One region of the Marinagarivorans cellulosilyticus genome, then DNA from elsewhere that is predicted to be linked to it. Evidence: predicted binding sites of a transcription regulator. Region 1 holds the regulator's gene; each other region holds the start of a gene.

Region 1 (4,646 bases):
GCCGGTGCTACCGAAGGCCCCTTACCCGAACCGTGCAACTGATCCAATAGCGCTTCAAATTCGTGCTCAGATATTTCGTCCGCATTGCTAGCTGCAGCAGGTTCACTGGTTGTTGCAGCTGGGGTTGGCGCAGGAGCCTCACTGGCTGGAGCTTTAGGTGCAGCGCCTGGGCCACCGCCCTTACCATGTAATTGATCTAATAGATTTTCAAATTCATCTTCAGATATTTCGTCACTACTGGCACTCGCTGGCGCACTTGTAGGTGCCGCCTCTGGTGGTTGAGTATTATCGCTAGATGGTTTTTCTGCAGGCCCATCGGCAATGGCATCTATGTATTCTTGATATTCATCGTCCGATAAATTCAAGCCTTCTTCACTAGGTGCTGCGGCGGCAGGCTCTGGCTCTGCTGGTGGCGCGGCGCTTTCTTGTGCTGCTGGCGCATTTAAATCTTCACACGAAACAAGGCGCTCTAAATGACTGACTAATTCCGGTGAAGGGTCTTGTGGTGGCCTGCGGTGCTGAACATCATCAAACTGCGAATTGACGGTATCAAGCGCCTGTAGAACGACATCCATTAATTCAGACGTTACAGGACGCTTGCCGTTGCGCAAAATATCAAACAGGTTTTCGGTTACATGGCAGCATGTCACCATGTTATTTAACTGTAAAAAGCCAGCTCCGCCTTTAACGGTATGAAAACCTCGGAAAATAGCATTGAGCAGATCTTTATCATCAGGGCGCTGTTCTAACTCGACGAGTTGCTCCGATAATTGATCAAGAATTTCACCCGCCTCGACAAGAAAGTCCTGGAGTATCTCTTCATCTTCACCAAATGACATAAATGCTCCTTAAAATCCTAAACTCGATAGCAGGTCATCAACATCATCCTGACCATTAACCACATCGTCACGCGTATCGGCGTGGATTTGCGGCCCTTCTGCTTCACACGGGAGATTGGCTTTTTTGGCAGCCACTGGGTCTGTATCTCGAGATATGCCCGTTACGGCCTCAACCTTACCGGCTATGCGCATTAGGTTAACCAATTCATTTTCAACATCAGTAACAAGGCCAATAACTTTTTTCAAAACTTGACCGGTTAGATCTTGAAAACCTTGCTCCAATATAATGGCTTGTAAGTTTTCATTAAGCTCGTCTGCGCCCAATGTCATTTGCAATAAAAAGCCATCGATGCGCGAATAAAGTTCGGCAAACTCTTCTTTGCTAACTTCTCTACGTCGCAACTTATCCCATTCGTCTTTTAGGGTTTTGGCTTCTCGGCCTAAATTAAGAGCGATGGGTGCCGCTGTTTCTACCCGGTCCATGGTTTTTTCGGCAGCGTCCTGCGTCATATTTATAACGTAATGCAAGCGGTCTGAAGCATCGCGGATTTCACTATCTGCCACTTCAGCATTAGTAGCTGCGCCATTTGTTTCGGAGTCGACATTAAAATTAACAATCGCGCTGTGCAATGCACGTGTTAACTGGCCAACCGAGTTAAACAAATGTTCATCCCGGGAATCCATAATGGAACGAATAACCGCAGAGGCTTCTTCGTAATCATTTTTTTGTAGCTGCTCAACAAGCATCGCAGACCGGTCTTTTAATTCACCGAGAAAGCGTTCGTTGTGATGCCAGTTATCTGTTGGGTCCATAATTTACGCCTTACAAGCAATAGATGCTAACCCTGCGGATTAGCCCACGCGTTCAAAGATTTTATCGATTTTTTCTTTGAGCACTTGCGCGGTAAACGGCTTAACGACATAGCCATTTACGCCAGCTTGTGCAGCTTCAATAATTTGATCGCGTTTAGCTTCGGCCGTTACCATTAATACCGGTAAGGTCACCAACCGCTCGTCGGCGCGCACCTGCTTTAGCAGCTCGATACCCGTCATGCCCGGCATATTCCAATCCGTGACGAGAAAATCAAAATCGCCACTTTTTAGCATTGGCAACGCCGTTGCTCCATCGTCCGCTTCCTGCGTATTGGTGAAGCCTAAGTCCCTAAGAAGATTTTTAATAATCCTACGCATTGTTGAAAAATCATCAACGATTAGGATTTTCATATTCTTGTCCAATGCAACCTCCGCAAACGGAATACCCTGAGTTTGAATTAACGGTTGGAGCTTCTAACTATTGCCACCACAAACATCCAGTTAACAATAACTAAAAGCGAGAAATCCGTGTTAAGTAACCATAAGTCTAGCTCGTCAACTGCAGCTAGCCAGTTTTCGTTGTAATTTAGTCGAGGGGAAATAAAAGTCGTACAAAACACCCCTGTGAATGCCGTCTGGCGGGCCGCAAAGGTAGCGCGAATAAAGCACTAGAAGCGCGAGAAAACAGCGATATTGACCTGCTAAAAAGAAGGGCTAACGCTGCCAGCCAGTCATGCGCGAACGAATGCGCATAGCCGTTTGGCTTAATATTTGGCTAACGCGCGATTCGCTAACACCCAGCACTTCGCCAATTTCTTTTAGGTTTAGCTCTTGTTCGTAATACAGGCTAAGCACCATTTGCTCACGCTCTTTTAAACCCGATATTACTTGGGTTAGCGCTACCTTCATGGCTTGCTTTTGAGCTGTATCGGCGGGGTTTTGGTGTTGTCTAGAATCTTCTGAGGTGAGTAATTCGTCGCCTTCTTCGTCAAAGGTGTCTTCGTAACTAAAGAGCTTAGTGCTGGCGCAATCTTGCGCCATGCTGTGATATTCATCGAGGGTCACTTCGAGTTCATCCGCCACTTGTATATCCGTAGCATCGGAACCGGTTTGGGCCTCTATTTTAGCAATGGCTTCGTTAATGCGCCGGGAATTGCGATGTACCGAGCGCGGCGCCCAATCACCACGTCGCATTTCGTCAACAATGGCTCCGCGAATACGAATACCCGCGTAGGTTTCAAAGCCTGCGCCTTTATCATCTTGGAATTTTTGCGCCGCTTCCAGCAAGCCAACCATGCCCGCTTGAATTAAATCATCCACTTGTACGGATGCCGGCATACGCGCCACCATGTGGTAAGCGATACGCTTCACAAGATAGGCGTAGTCTTCTACATTTATATCGCGCTTAACTTGCGCAGGCGAATACATAGCGGCCCCTGAATTCACTGGCCAACCATCAATTCTGGCCGCTCACCGACAGCAAGCGCTCGAAGAAGAATTCTAAATGCCCTTTGGCATTGCGTTGCACCGGCAGCTGGTCCAACTTTTGCGCAACAACGCGTATCGCTTGCGATGCTTTTGTGCGCGGTGCAAATTCTAAAACAGGTTTACGTGCCTGCACCGCCTTGCGTAAATTCTCATCAAATGGAATGGCGCCAATATATTGAATCGAGGCATCAAGAAAGCGTTCGCACACACCGTTAAGTTTGCCAAATAAGCGCTGCCCTTCTGCTACTGTGCGGCACATATTGGCAATGACTCTGAAACGCGTCACGCCGTGATCTTTATTTAAAACCTTCATTAGGGCGTAGGCATCGGTAATGGACGAGGGCTCGTCGCAAACAACAACCACAACTTCTTGCGCGGCGCGTACAAAGCTAATAACAGTATCGGAAATACCCGCAGCGGTATCGACAATTAACACATCCATTTGATCGGCGATTTCACTAAAGGCATGAATAATACCCGCGTGTTCAGCAGGCGATAACGATGCCATTTGCTGCACACCGGACGACGCGGGAATTACCTTCAAGCCGCTTGGCCCGTGCAACATAACCTGCTGTAAGCTGCGCTTACCACTGAGCACATCAGACAAATTAAATTGCGCATTTAAACCTAATAATAAATCGACGTTGGCCAAGCCCAAGTCAGCATCCATGAGAACCACTCGCCTGCGCATTTCGGCTAAAGCGACGCCTAAGTTCACCGATAAATTGGTTTTACCTACGCCACCTTTGCCACCAGTTACGGCGATCACTTTTACGGGATGATTACTCATGAACTCGACATCCTTCTATGTTTATATCTTTGCCAGCCCTTGCGGGACTTGGTTTAAGAACAATTACGGCCATGTTTTTGACTGGCCGACTTAACAAAAAAACAACGTGCCTCATCAAGTATAGAGGCTGCTTAAAGACTTGCATCGCCGTACATCAGGTGGCCGACAACGCCTGTGCGCTGTTTTCGTATTGGCGCGCTAGCTTAACCGCTTGCGCGACTAAATCGCTGGATGAAACCACGTGAATATCATCGGGGATTTCTTGCCCTGCTGCGGTATATAGCATTGGCACTTCATGGCTACAGACGGCGCCAAAGGCTTCGCCCAAGCTGGCGCATTCATCTAATTTGGTAAAAATACAGCCGCGCAAAGGGCTATTGCCGTAAGCATGTAAAGAGGCTTTTAATATTTGCTGCTGGCTATTGGCAGCCAATACCAATACCCGCTGCACGCCGGGGCAGACATCTAGTAACGATTCTTGCTCAATTTGTTTTGGGTCGCCTTGGCGAAAGCCTGCGGTATCGACCAACACAAGTTCGTATTGCTTAAGGCTCGATAACACCGCGTTCAACTGATGCTCGCCCTCAATAGAACGAACAGGCACTTGTAAAATGCGCCCTAAGGCTTTGAGCTGATCGTGTGCGCCCACTCGGTAGGTATCGGTTGTGACTATGGCAACTTTGCCGCGACCGTGATTTAACACATAACGCGCGGCT
Region 2 (4,646 bases), 130 kb from region 1:
TCAGAAGGTGAAGGCATAAAAACAACTGCGTAAAAAAGTCGCTCAGTATACGCTTGCAGGCCTTTGGGTTTAAGGGAAATTATTCGATTAGGCTTCGCCTAAGGTTCCGCGGGAGTTTTGGTTGTGTTTAGCGCCTTTGCCGTTATAAAGCGGGCTGTTATTGCCTTGGCCACGCAGAATATTCAATAGCCTTTCGTGTGTGGATTGGCTGCGCATCATCACTTTGCCGTTAACTTCGTTGGCATCTTGGCAGGCTTTAAAAAGTTGCTGCAGTTTTTGCCATTGTTCTGCCAAGCCGTTTTCGATGGCGTACTGGCTAAAGACTTGCTCGGCGCTAGAGGCGGTGCTTTGCTGTGCTTCTGATTGATATTGGCTTGTCCACTGCGTGCGCGTAAGTGCGCTTTGATGTAGTTGGTTAAGGAGTTTTGATTTTGCTTCGATGAGGGCGTCCAGGCTGTCTATTTCGCGTTTCTTTAGATGCTCACGCTCTTGCTCTAAAAGGGCTAGTAAGTTTTGGCAAGCGTTAATATCGTTGCTAATGCTTTTCGCTAGCCGGTCGTTATTCAGAGGGTGTGCAAAACTCATTGGAGTATTCTCTTAGTCAAACAAATGTCGCTTTTGCGGCTGTGTTAAGCGCCATGCAGGTTTTAAGCCTAGTTCTACATAATATGGGTTACAGAGCAGACGACTTGCCGGCTGTAATTAGCTAGAAACAAGCTAGAAACAAGATGGTGCGGTTTGTTTGGGTGGGAGGTCGATGCTATAGCGCTGGGCTTAGAGTGCTTTATAGAGGGAGGTGCTGCCTAAAAATCAGACAGCATCTTATCGGCAATGGCGGAAGGGTTAGGGCTAAAGCTTCCATTCGCAATAGATTGTTTGATTGCAGCGACTTTAGCTGTGTCTACTTCGGGGCTGCTTTGCACTTTACTTTCAAGGCGGCTCATAGCTTGGCCGGCGCCGCTTAACGAAACATTATCGCCGCTTGAGGCTTGCGCCGCATTTGCAGAGTTACTGGCATTATCCGCAGAGGGGCCACGTGTTTTGCCGGTATCTTGAGTTGGGGCATGAAGGCGGTTTTTGCCGACGCCGCCGGTGTCAATAACCATGTTGTATGCCTCTTTATCACATTAAGGGCTGATGCTTTGTGCTTAAATTCAGCCGGTTCACAGAGCTTGTCGGCCGCAATGGCTTTTACTTTAGAAGTTTTTTACTTTTTTTATAGTTTTTTAGTATTCGCGTCTTAATTAACTGAGTATTGATCTAAAGGTTAGCAACTGCGCGCCCAGGGGCAACTACAAATGCCTCGATAACGCGTTTGGATTGGGCATTCTTTACTCGTATTTGCTCGCCGATCTTGCCGTCGGACATCGCAATAGCTGAGGTCGCAACAGATAAGCCACCATTGCCGGCCTCTAAGGTGATTTTGTCGCCGCGGGTGATTGCGATGGGTTCACTCACATGCTTCAAACGTATTACGCCACCAGAGCTAATATTACGCGTTATGGCATTGCCTATGAGTGCGGTGGTGCTTTTGGCGTAACCGAAGCCGAGATTACTGGTATTGCGTACCGTCAATGATAGATCGTCGGCTTTAAGGATGGTGCCTTTATAAATGTCCCGTGTAGCGGTGACAACTTCTTGCAAAACGTCTATGCGGGCAGGAACAAAAATGCTCCATGGCGATTCCCCGTTACAGCTAACCCTAACAGAGATATTGGCTGTTTTGGTTTGGTTGCCGTTTACTTTAATGTTCTTACTTTCAGAGCACTTGGCGAGTTTTAGCCGCGGATCAAGGCGGGACACTTTAATGTCTAGTTGGGCGTCTTGAATTACAGAACTGTAGTGCTTGCTAAGAATGTCCTTTACCTGTGTGCGCATAGCGTCAATATCTTCGTAGTTTGCGCCACTCGACGCATCGCTGTGCGCTGCTATAGCGTGCATGAAGATGGAAAAAAATAGGCCGAAAGCAGCTAATTTCTTATCTATGTGGTTCAAGATTCACCTCCTGTATGAAAATTTTTGTAGCTGTAAGCTATGTCAAAAGTATGACAGGTTTATGTGTCTTTGGTAATTACTTGCTGTTTGTGCAAGTCTCGAGCCGATTAGTAAGCAGTCTAAAAGGAGTGGAAGGTATTGGGGCAAACGCTGTAGAGCGGAAGTGTGAGTTAGGTCTTTTTTGTATGAATTACTGACATACCGGTTAGGTTTTGCTTTTGGTTTGGCTTGCTTGCTGATCTTTTGACGCTCTGCGAGGGCATACTGTGCCGGAAAATCTACCGTTTGAACTTTTGCGGTATTTAGTTCGCCAAAACAAGAAATCACCGACTAGAGTTAGAGTATGTATGGGCGCCATTCTTTGGATATGCCTGTTTGATTGGTTGCAAGCTTTGGGCGCGAATTGTGAATTTCGCTCTGAACGGAGATTTTTATGGCTGGCGTTTTAGATAGTGTCAACCAGCGCACACAACTGGTAGGGCAGAATCGACTCGAGTTATTGTTGTTTAGCTTGGGCGGCTCTCAACAATATGGAATTAATGTTTTTAAGGTTAAAGAGGTACTGCAATGCCCGTACCTTAACGAAATCCCTAAACGTCATCCTGTTGTGCGCGGTGTTGCGCACATTCGTGGGGGCACTATTCCTATTATGGATATGCGCCAAGCGACTGGCAGCATGCCACTAGATAATATTTCTCAGTGCTTTGTAATTATTACTGAATATAACGGGTCTACTCAGGGCTTTTTGGTAAAGTCTGTGGAGCGTATTGTTAATATGAATTGGGGCGCGATTCACCCGCCACCCAAAGGCGCCGGCAGAGACAATTACTTAACAGCGGTGACGCAAGTTGATAATAAATTGGTCGAAATCATCGATGTAGAGAAGATATTAGCTGAAGTATCGCCCCTGCCTGAAGATGTGAGCCCAGAGGTTATCGAAGATTCTAAAGGCGATACGTTAGTCAATAAACACGTGCTTATCGTGGATGATTCGACGATTGCCCGTAAGCAAATACAAAAGGTTGTGCAGTCGTTAGGAATGACCACGACTGTGCGCAAAGATGGGCGCGAAGCACTGGACTATTTAGAGGGGTTAATCGGTGAGGGTAAAGACCCAGCGCATGAATTGTTGATGATTATCTCCGATATCGAAATGCCAGAAATGGACGGCTATACCTTTACCGCGGAAGTAAGAGCTAACCCGCAGTTGAGTAACATGCATATTATTTTGCATACATCGTTAAGTGGTGTGTTTAACGAGGCGATGGTTAAAAAAGTAGGGGCAAACGACTTTTTGGCCAAGTTCCACCCTGACGAACTGGCTAAACGTGTTAACTCGAGGGTGAAGGAAATGACAGGGAAAGGGATTGATGAAGCGTAGTCTAATTGTCTTGCAGTACACTTTACAGTTATAGGTAATCATGTGACTGCTCGCACGCCGCCGCCAACCCCTAAGGGTATTTGCTTTACTGATGTTGAGTATCAGGAGTTTCGCCTGTTTTTACAACAAGCGTGCGGCATTGATCTAGGGGCGGGCAAAGAATACCTCGTTGCCACGCGGGTTCGTCGTATTTTGGCGCAAGAGCATATTAGTTCGGTAACCAAGCTCTTAGAGCTACTGCGCAACCCTAGCCAGCGTGCGTTAAGGCAGGAGGTTGTCGATGCGATGACAACCAACGAAACGCTGTGGTTTCGCGACAATTACCCCTTCGAATATGCGAAAAACACACTGTTTCCTGCGTTGGTCGACGCCGGCGTGCAAAACATTCGCGTTTGGTGTGCAGCGTGCTCGTCTGGGCAAGAGCCTTATTCCTTGAGTATGACGTTAAATGAATTCAATCGGCAGCGTTTAGGTCGCTTGCCGCTTAATAGCCGCATAGTTGCGACAGATATCTCGAGCGAAATATTGGCAAGTGCCAAGGCTGGGTTATACGACAGGTTGTCGATTGCCCGGGGTTTGAGTCAAGAACGCCTGCAAACGTTTTTTTCTTCTACACCGGATGGCCGCTGGCAAATCAATGCCAACGTGCGTCAGTGTGTAGAATTTAAACCGCTTAATCTGCAGAGTGATTCGTACGGTTTTGAAAAATATCACATTGTGTTTTGCCGTAACGTTTTGATTTATTTTAATGCCGAGTTAAAAAGGCGCATTCTTCGAAATATTCACGGCGTTTTAGCGCCCAATGCCATTCTATTTTTGGGGGCCTCAGAAAGTATTAGTGGCGCAGAAGATTTATTTGAAGTGATTAATTGCAAGCCCGGTATCGCATTCAAAAAGAAATCTTAGTGCTCTTTTCGTAAAGGGCCCTCTTAGTTTATTGCAGCCGTTTGGCTTTTCCTTCGCCTAGTATTGCCTCCCTTTTGTCACATATTCCTACCGTTAATACAGTGACTTATTGATATATTGTCTGGCTGACAAAATCGCTCGTTTAATGCTTTGAAGCCATATGCTGCTCGTCGGTTTTAGCCAAGAAAAGGCAACAATGATTTGGGCGACTGCTAGGCTGAATAAAAGAGCAAGGGAAATGATTCTTGCTTAGATGTTGAGTGGTAGGCCCTTGGCGTAACCGCCTGAGGCAGTAGGGGCAATAATGATTAAAACCATATTGTATGCGAGTGATTTAGGCGTGTTAAGTGCTTATTCGCTAGTT
Region 3 (4,646 bases), 170 kb from region 1:
AACCATACAAGCCGGAGAGTCTCCTCTCCGGCATCCAACGTCCCTGTTGCTAAGGGCTTTCGCCCTCTATTTTTACTGCAGTAGCGACAAGACTTGTTGTGGACGAGAATTCGCCTGAGCCAACATGGCCTGTGAAGCTTGCTGTAGAACCTGCGAGCGGCTTAATGCTGCCGTTTCCGCTGCGAAGTCCGCATCCATAATTCGTGAACGTGCTGCCGATGTATTCTCGGATACGTTCGACAAGTTCGAGATTGTGAAATCGAGCCGGTTACTCGCCGCACCCAAGTCAGATCGAATGTCGTTCACTGTTTCCAATGCATTATCGATTACGCTAATCGCCTTTTGAGCGTTTGCTGCGGTGTCGATACTGATGGAAGATAGTGATGTACCAAATGACCCTTCACCCAGGTTGTTCGACTCTTTCAAGCCTAAGCGAGCATTGTCGAAACCGTCTTTCAGCTCAACGCTAATGGGGTTGCCATTTTCGCTAACCAATTTCAAACCAGCTTCAGCGGTAAACGAGTTTGCCGATGTCATGGTGGTGGTTGCTTCAGCAAAAGTACCTGTCGCAGAAGCCGTTGTAATAGTGGCTTTAGTGATGGACTCAATACCTGTTGAAGATCCAAAGAACGTGTTAGCGGTAGCATTACTGATATTAATCGCGCCTTGGTCAGACTCTAGAATAATATTAGTGCCCTGCAACCTTGCCGAAACACCGGTTTGGTCAGTAAAGGTGTTTAACGCCGTCACGACATCTTCAGTAGTACCAGTATTCGATAAGGCCAAATCTACCTGAATACCATTAATTTCAAGGTTGTCAGTACCAGCACCACCAGTGGCCACAAAGCTTGTCATATCAATACTGGCTGTAGAATAAGCCTTCGCTGTTACGCCAGTTTGATCCGACACATCGTTGATGTTATCGATTTTGCCCTGCAAGCTATCGGTATCGTTATGGTCAATGACCGTACCATTAATAGTGAGATCGCCGGCGGTTAGGGATTCGTTAGCACCGTTAGAGGTCGCTACCAAACCTACACCTTCAATAACACCACCAGAATCCATTTCGCGGAAGCCGAGGTTATTCAAGTCCGTCATGGTGCCAGTAGCGCCACGTTTAATCGTAATATCATCGCCACTGTCAGACGTTAAAATAAGCTTGGCTTGTGCAGTACCGTCACTACCGGTGGTATCGGTGCCAGTAACCGCCAATGTTTTAGCGCCTTCAGCCGACATACTGAGCTTGCCATCGTCACCAATGGTTGCACTTACACGGCCACCAAAGCCTTCGTTAACCGCATCGGCGTACTCTTGTAAGCTGTCGGTGTTTTTGATTTGGATTGACTGGGTAGTACCGTCGTTGTTAGTGAGGGTTACAACAGAAGCTGTCGTACCGACAACACCCGTGCCCACACTAGAAGCCGTTAGCTCTACCGCTGTTTCTGCGGTAACGCCGTTTACATTATCGTTAATCTTAGTAACAAGATCTTCTACCGTTGAACCCGCAGAAATAGCACCGACGGCTTGGCCATTGATTAATACATCTTGGTCAGAGAAAGACAACGTAGAGAAGGTCGCAGAAATCTCGTCACTCACCACATCGGCACTAAGCGAACCCATGCCCAGAGTATCAGCATCCACAGCGGCCACTTCAAAACCAATGGTTTGGTTAGCTTGCGCACCCACTTGCAGCTCAATTTTACCGGTGCTGCCATCAAGAATGTTTTGCCCGTTGAAAGAGGTGGTTTCTGCAATACGGTCTAATTCAGATACTAGCTGCTGCACCTCTGCATCCAGGGTGGCGCGGTCGTTATCGCCGTAAATACCGTTAGCAGACTGAATAGACAGTTCGCGCATACGCTGCAGAATGTTTGTCGTTTCCGACAGTGCGCCTTCAGCGGTTTGAATTAATGATATACCGTCGTTCGCATTACGTACGGCTTGATCCAAACCACGAATTTGTGAAGTTTGGCGGTTAGAAATTGCAAGGCCCGCAGCATCATCCGCGGCAGAGTTGATCCTGCTACCCGAAGACAAGCGTTCCATTGCTGTGTCAACTCCCATACCTGCTTTGTTCAGCTGACGCTGCGCATTCAGAGATGAAACGTTGGTATTGATATAAAGTGGCATGGTTGCCTCCTCACCGATAGTCTCTCGAGTGCAGAGATCTACACTCATTCAATTTGAAGATGCTCTTATTGAGCGCTTCTAATCCACTTTTCGGCCTAGCGGCAAATAACTTTAACTTTTTTTACATAAAAATAAGCCGCGACGCGAATGCGTGCAGCCATCGGCAACTTACTGTAAGGATAAAACCCTCTAGAGGCCCTGTATCAAAAGGCGTTTGTCTGTTGAACCTAAACCTATACGACTTTCAAGGAAACAAGCGCCAGTAAAACTGGCGCCCCCTGTTTTGGATCGTCTCCCTCTTATGCCACGCTCCTTGTCATAACCCAATCCTCACACCTAGCTTTCCTTTATAACCTTCCATTAATTACCGATCGTTGCTCCATCAACGCGTGTCCCTATCCCTTCTCACAATTCATTGCAGCAATAGAACCTAAATACTATCCAAGCTTTAATTTCCAAACTTAAATTTATGAGCTATTAACCCTGTAACAACTGGAGCACTTGCTGCGACGCCGCATTGGCTTGCGCCAGCATTGCCTGCGAGGCTTGCTGCAGTACTTGTGCTCGGCTTAGCGCTGCGGTTTCTGCTGCAAAATCGGCATCCATAATCCGCGACTTGGCCGCCGAGGTGTTTTCCGACACGACTAATAAATTATTAATGGTGAAATCAAGCCGGTTATTAACAGCACCCAGCTGCGAGCGCACATCATTAATGGCATCCAGTGCATTATCGACTACACCGATAGCCTTTTGCGCTTTGGCGACTGTATCAACACTAACACTGGCAATGGCCGTACCAAAGCGACCTCCCGCCGTGGAATTAGCTTCAATTAAACCAAGCGTTTGCGGATCGGCATTGTCACCCAGTTCAATACTAATTGGTTGCTCGCTGGTAGAAACCAGTTTTAACCCCGCCTCTACCACCAGCGAAAGCCCTGACGTTGCAGCAACACTAGAGTTCACCAAGGTGCCCGTACTGGAGGTAATGTACGATTGGAAATTCGCCCCAGCTAGCGCAGTGCCGCTGGCAATAATACTGTTAGCTGAAGGGCTAGTAATATTGATAGAGCCTTGATCGGACTCCAACATAATTCGTGTACCCGACAACCTAGCCGTTACCCCTGTTAAGTCGGTATTCGCATTAAACCCATCGACAATATCCGATGCTGTCGCATTAGCCGAAAGGCCCAAGTCGATAGTCACACCGTTAAGTGTCAGATTATCTGCCGCGGCTGAGACTACGGTTAAATCGGCGGTACTAATATCGATAGATAACGAAGCAAATGCTTGCGCCACTACACCGCTATCGGCGCTTTGTTCATTAATGGCATTGACTTTACCTTGCAAGCTATCGGTATCGTCGTTATCAATCACAATACCATTTATCGTCAAATCTCCGACATTCCAAGCCTGTGCCGCCCCGGTAGAACCTAAACCCACACCTTTAACAACACCCGCCTCATCACTTTCGCGGAAGCCTAAGTTTTGTAGGTCTTCCAAGGTACCCGTCGCACCACGCGATACCGTAATTGGGTCACCGTGTTCGGAAGTTAATATTATTTGCCCATAAGCTTGGTCGGTTGTTGCCGCGGCGCCATCGTAAGTATTAAAACCGGTCGCCCGTTCAATTATTTCTGCCGCCGCGTTAGAGGAGCCAGTTGCATCAACGCCCATCACTTCAATGGTCGAACCACTATTATTACTAATGATAAGCTGCCCGCTATCGTCGATGTCTGCGCTGACCGCACCGCCGGTCACGGTGCTAATTTTTTCAGCCAGCTGAGCGAGATTATCGGTATCAGTAATATTAAATACATTGTTTCCGCTACCATCAGCAGACACCAAGGTAATTTGCAATTTATTACCGTTCTCCAATACGCCGTCACCCACGGTTGTCCCTTCGAGTGAGGTATAACCTGTGGCCTCGACACCCAGTACATTATCATTAACACCATCGATAAGATCTTGAAAGGTATCTGACGAGCCATCAAAACTGCCAATAGATTGGCCATTTATTTGAATGTCTGATTCATCTAAACTTAACGAGCTTAGTGTTGAAGTAATTTCCGACCCCAGCACGTCCACACTCACAGACCCCATACCCAAGGTTTTAGCATCCATCGCTTGAATATTAAATTCAATGGTTTGATTTGCTTGTGAACCGACTTGTAATTCTACATTCCCTAAACTGCCATCTAATAATGTTTGGCCATTAAAGGTGGTGGTTTGTGCAATACGATCTAGCTCACTAATAAGCTGCTGAACTTCCGCATCCAATGTTTTTCGGTTGGAATCATCATAAATTCCGTTAGCCGATTGGATTGCCAGCTCTCGCATACGCTGCAGAATATTGGTGGTTTCATCCAGGGCACCTTCGGCGGTTTGAATTAATGAAATGCCATCGTTGGCATTTCTTACCGCTTGGTTTAGGCCACGGACTTGCGCCGTCATTCGATTAGAAATGGCTAAACCTGCAGCATCGTCCGCAGCGGTATTAATCCGCTTACCCGATGATA
Region 4 (4,646 bases), 630 kb from region 1:
ATTATTGGCTTAGGCTGCGAAACAATGCAGATCCAACGTTTAATCAATGAAAACGCACTGCACGAAAGCCCCCGTTGCCAAGCGCTGAACATCCAAGATGCCGGCGGCACCCGCCAGAGCATAAGTAAAGGTATTGACGCTGTAAAATCACTGCTGGCTAAGGCCAACTTAGATACGCGCACTGCTGCCCCGGCCAGCCATTTAACGGTTGCCCTGCAGTGTGGTGGGTCTGATGCGTTTTCTGGTGTTACGGCTAACCCGGCTCTAGGCGTGGCGGCAGACTTGCTGGTCAGCCACGGCGGCACGGTAATCTACTCCGAAACGCCCGAAATATATGGCGCAGAGCATTTGTTAACGCAGCGCTCTATCAACCCAGCGGTAGCAAACGCGGTATTAGATAGAATCAAATGGTGGGAAAATTACACCGAAATAAACGGATTTGAGCTAAACAACAATCCATCGCCCGGCAACAAACTGGGCGGCCTAACAACCATTGCCGAAAAATCGCTTGGTGCGCAATCTAAAAGTGGCACCAGCGCCTTGCAGGCGGTATACCTTTATGCCGAACCTGCCACAGCCAAAGGCCTAGTGTTTATGGATAGTCCTGGCTTTGACCCGGTTTCAGTGACTGGACAAGTAGCCTCAGGCGCCAATGTTATATGCTTTACCACTGGGCGAGGGTCCGCCTTTGGCTTTAAGCCTGTGCCTTGCATCAAGCTAGGCAGCAATAACGCACTTTACGAGCAGATGGGCGAAGATATTGATGTTAACTGCGGTGAGATTATTAGCGGTAAAGAAACCGTGACCGAGTGCGGGCAACGCATTTTTCAAGAGATTCTAGATGTGGCCTCTGGCAAGGCGCCTAAAAGTGAAAGTTTTGGTTACGGCTTAAACGAATTTAACCCTTGGCGCATTGGTGCAACTGTTTAGCTTCAAAGCTGTGTAACCTAAAAGCTGTAAAGCTAAAATACGATTAACGAAAACTCAAATAGGCGAGCATTATGCTCGCCTAAGATGCCGTCTTCAGGCACGCCTGACACACGCAGTCTAGCTCCAACTGCGAGTTCATCAGCTGATAGCCCGCGCCTTTCACCTGCTCATCAAGCTCATCAACAATACTTTTTTGTATGGCAATTTCTTTTACTGACTGGCATTTATTACAAATCAGAAACTGAGGAACCTCGTGGGAATGTGAGCAAGCAATATGGGAGCAGGCAATATATTTGTTGGCCGAAGCCAGCTTGTGAACCAGCTGCCCTGCTTCCAAAAAATCGAGTATTCGATAAACCGACATTGCAGGCATGGCGTTTTCCGCATTGCGGTTATAGGCATCGGCAACTTCATAAGCCGACAAAGGCACTGCCGACGTCACCAGCAGTGTCAGTATTCGCTGACGCTTTTCTGTTAAGCGCCCGCCCGTGGCCGCACAGATCTCAGAGGCTTTGCCAATAATCCGCGTCAGTTCGCTATCCTTCATTAATCATCTCTATTCAAATCTTAATCACACCGCCTATATTACAGTGTTCATGAGCATTTGTAGCGATCCCTTTCCCTTTATGGCGCCAAGCGAGCGACAAAATCGGCAATACTTGCTTGCCCCAATCCTCGAGCCTTACTGATATTATCTGCAAGCTCCGTTACTAAGCTTAATTGCTGCCCCATTTCTTCAGCCAATATGTTGGCTTTTTCTAGCTCTTGTAAAAAATTACCTAAATGCACAAGGTTTTTGCTGGGCTCGGCACGCGCATCGGCAGAACCGCCGGTATCAGCACCGTATGTACTTTGTACCTGTGAAAAACTTGTTTGTGTTAGCTTAAGTGAAAAGCTTTGGATTTCTTCGCTATCAAACCCCATGCTTACTGCTTGCTCAAACGCTTGCTCAACATTGCCACCAAAAAAGCTTTCACTCACAGAGTTAACCTGGTTAAGCAAGTCATTAATTGCTTTTAATTCATCACTATCGAGCTCGCCTTCAACCCGAAACTCAAATTGATTTTGCTGCGCAACCTGGCCTGAGGCACCCTTGCCATTGGCGTGAAGCTCAGCTGCTTTTAATGAATCGACTAAAATCTCAATTTTATCGCCATCCGCGGTCTCTAACTCAAAGCGAAAGCTATTTTGACTAGCCGCGAAAGCATCAAACGCACCTAAAGACGGAGCCTGCGTATTCAGCACTTGTGTTTCTGGCTCGCCTGCGGCCTGCGAATGCTCAGAAAGCTGTGCATCTAAATTACTTTGAGCCTGTACTATCGCGCTTGGGTCTAGCCCTAGCTGTTCGGCTGTTTCCGCTAAGCCAGCAAGTACTTGGGTCTTGGTAGACAAGACATCACCGCGGATATCACCAGTAAACTCCGATAGCGCCGAGAGTTGCTCAAACGCCTCATCAAAGCCGCTCAAAAAGCCACTTAGGCCTGCCTCAAGGCGTGATTGCAGCTCTTCTTGGGTTGCTCCGTCAGCAACATCCACTGCAAGCTGGCCATTAATGGCATTAAGAATGTTATTGGCGAACGGGTTATTTGCAGGCTTATCAATTAGCGTCGGCTGTACGCCATTAGTTGCATTAACGCGCGCAACCTCAATCGAGGCCTGACTTAATGAAACCCGTACGGAAGGTTGGTGAGTACCGTCACTTTGGGCTGACTTCGCGGTATTGGCGGGATCGCCGCCGCCGTCTTTGCCGGCTGCGGAAACGTTGATGCCAAGCTGGCGAGACACCAAAGATTGATTGTGCGGAATAATGTTCATGACAGCCTCCTAAAACAAGTGATGTCTAGTTAACGGCTGCCACTGAATAATTTTTAATAGTTAGTTGGTATTACGAATGCTCGTAAAGGCGATATAGGCTTTAAGTAAGCAAAAACCAAGCAAGCCATGCGACTACGCCAATAACAATGCCCGCACCTAGCAACAGCTTAATGGTATCTGCTGAGGAGTCATCATTAGAACGCCCCGTGCTGGCACTACTTAACCTCGGGCGCACAGGCGGGGACTTTCGACCAGCGCCAGATGACGGCTTTTGGCGCTCGATTTGTTTTGGCGTAACGGCCTGTCTAATTTGCGTTTCATCCAGCGCTGCGCGCAACGTAGTTACATCTTCGACGTTGCTTGCCGCTTCGACCCGAAAGCGCAGCGTATCAAAGCTGACCTCATCTCCATGATGTAACGATATGCGCTCGATTCTTGCGCCATTGATAAACGTACCATTCGATGAGCCCAAATCCTCAACGGTTAAGCCTGCATCTGTAACAATAAATTTGGCATGCTTGCGGGATAAGTGTGATGCCGGAATGCAGATATCACACTCTTTTGAGCGCCCAAGCAACATTGTACCGTGCAGGTCAAAACCATCGCTTTTAGCAAGCGTCGTATTAAGTGGCCTTAAGTGCCACGGCGCTTCAGCTTCGCCCTCTGGCACACTTTTTAGGTTTAGCGCAGAGCGTAAATTGGTCTTATCAGAAAAATCCCTTTTAGGGCCTTCTTGCTTTGGGTCGGCAATGGCAAGCTCTGCCTCTCCCATTGAGATAAGATCCCCAGGTTTCAATACTTGGCTGGCGGCAACGGTGTGGCCATTAACCTGAATAATGGCGCTGCCGTCAATACGAACCAAAGAAACGGCTTCGCCTTCGACAATAATGTCTGCATGGTGCTCAACGACACCCGGTTGGGCCAGCACACAATCGCAATCGTGCTTAGATCCAAAAGTATATTTTGGCGCGACAAGCCACATGGCCGGCTTTGCGGAGTTGGTAAAACGCAGCTGAAGCATAATATTATTATTTCCTGACCCAGTCTTTTTGCTGTGTAGGCGACTTTATACCAAACACATGTAAATACCACCAGAGAGATCACATTCTTTTATTTTTCGACTGACAAGTCCGCCTTTTTGGTTTAGGCTCCGTCCAATAAGACAATAACTGGACTTAAGCGCTTTTCTGTCGCCACTTCAAACGCATGCCGCTACCCTACTATAATGCTAAAACCGATGTTGGTTTAGTCCGCAACAATAATGAGGACGCCCTCCTAGTAAGCCCTTCGCTTAAATTATGGGCCGTGGCAGACGGAATGGGTGGCCACGCTTCCGGCGAAGTTGCCAGCGCGGTTGCCAATATCACCATAGAAGAGTCTATAGAAGCTGGCGCTAGTCTTAGCGAGGCCATTCAGCGCGCGCACAAAGCGGTATTGAATGAAGCGACAGAGCAACCTCAGTATCGCGGGATGGGGTCGACGATTGTTGCGGTTCAATCCAGCGGCACGCAATATCAAGTGGCCTGGGTTGGCGATAGCCGCGCCTACTTGTGGACGCACAGCCAGCTAGGCCGGCAGTTAGAACAGCTCACCACCGATCACTCTTATGTTCAAATGCTGTATCAGGCCGGCGCGATTACCGCCAAAGAACTCAACACGCACCCAGAGCGCAACGTCATCACGCAATGCCTAGGCTCACTAGAGCTTAGCAGCGTGAATGTCGAAACCGTAGACAGAGAATGGCGCAAAGGCGACTGGTTATTGCTTTGCAGTGACGGCCTTACCGATGCTGTTGGCGATCAAGCTATTTGCGATATTCTGAGCGCCCACACAGAAATCCCCTCTGCCGTTGACGCCTTGGTTCAGGCAGCCCTTGATAACGGCGGCCGAGACAACGTGTC

Evidence for each region. Region 1 encodes FliA, which starts transcription of late flagellar genes. Its sites were predicted from a motif close to TAAAGTTATNNNNNNNNCGGCCGATANCC; they were not measured.
Region 2: MARGE09_RS18000 (chemotaxis protein CheV) is a predicted target of FliA. The motif match lies at 2,327-2,355, and genes of this name have one in related genera.
Region 3: MARGE09_RS21650 (flagellin N-terminal helical domain-containing protein) is a predicted target of FliA. The motif match lies at 2,216-2,244, and genes of this name have one in related genera.
Region 4: MARGE09_RS14680 (DUF5610 domain-containing protein) is a predicted target of FliA. The motif match lies at 2,773-2,801, and genes of this name have one in related genera.

The regions. Positions count from the first base shown of each region.
Region 1 covers NZ_AP023086.1:4,269,057-4,273,702, forward strand. Annotated here, with positions in the region: gene MARGE09_RS17550 (chemotaxis protein CheA) at 1-839, opposite strand, end outside; gene MARGE09_RS17555 (protein phosphatase CheZ) at 849-1,652, opposite strand; gene cheY (chemotaxis response regulator CheY) at 1,692-2,075, opposite strand; gene MARGE09_RS17565 (RNA polymerase sigma factor FliA) at 2,367-3,080, opposite strand; gene MARGE09_RS17570 (MinD/ParA family protein) at 3,109-3,930, opposite strand; gene flhF (flagellar biosynthesis GTPase FlhF) at 4,085-4,646, opposite strand, start outside.
Region 2 covers NZ_AP023086.1:4,396,762-4,401,407, reverse strand. Annotated here, with positions in the region: gene dusA (tRNA dihydrouridine(20/20a) synthase DusA) at 1-17, opposite strand, end outside; gene MARGE09_RS18015 (flagella synthesis protein FlgN) at 88-585, opposite strand; gene flgM (flagellar biosynthesis anti-sigma factor FlgM) at 804-1,106, opposite strand; gene flgA (flagellar basal body P-ring formation chaperone FlgA) at 1,261-1,995, opposite strand; gene MARGE09_RS18000 (chemotaxis protein CheV) at 2,429-3,376, shown strand; gene MARGE09_RS17995 (CheR family methyltransferase) at 3,419-4,282, shown strand; gene MARGE09_RS17990 (universal stress protein) at 4,587-4,646, shown strand, end outside.
Region 3 covers NZ_AP023086.1:4,438,047-4,442,692, forward strand. Annotated here, with positions in the region: gene MARGE09_RS21650 (flagellin N-terminal helical domain-containing protein) at 73-2,130, opposite strand; gene MARGE09_RS21655 (flagellin N-terminal helical domain-containing protein) at 2,608-4,646, opposite strand, start outside.
Region 4 covers NZ_AP023086.1:3,634,205-3,638,850, reverse strand. Annotated here, with positions in the region: gene MARGE09_RS14690 (UxaA family hydrolase) at 1-930, shown strand, start outside; gene MARGE09_RS14685 (Fur family transcriptional regulator) at 1,010-1,477, opposite strand; gene MARGE09_RS14680 (DUF5610 domain-containing protein) at 1,555-2,745, opposite strand; gene MARGE09_RS14675 (FHA domain-containing protein) at 2,846-3,766, opposite strand; gene MARGE09_RS14670 (PP2C family protein-serine/threonine phosphatase) at 3,952-4,646, shown strand, end outside.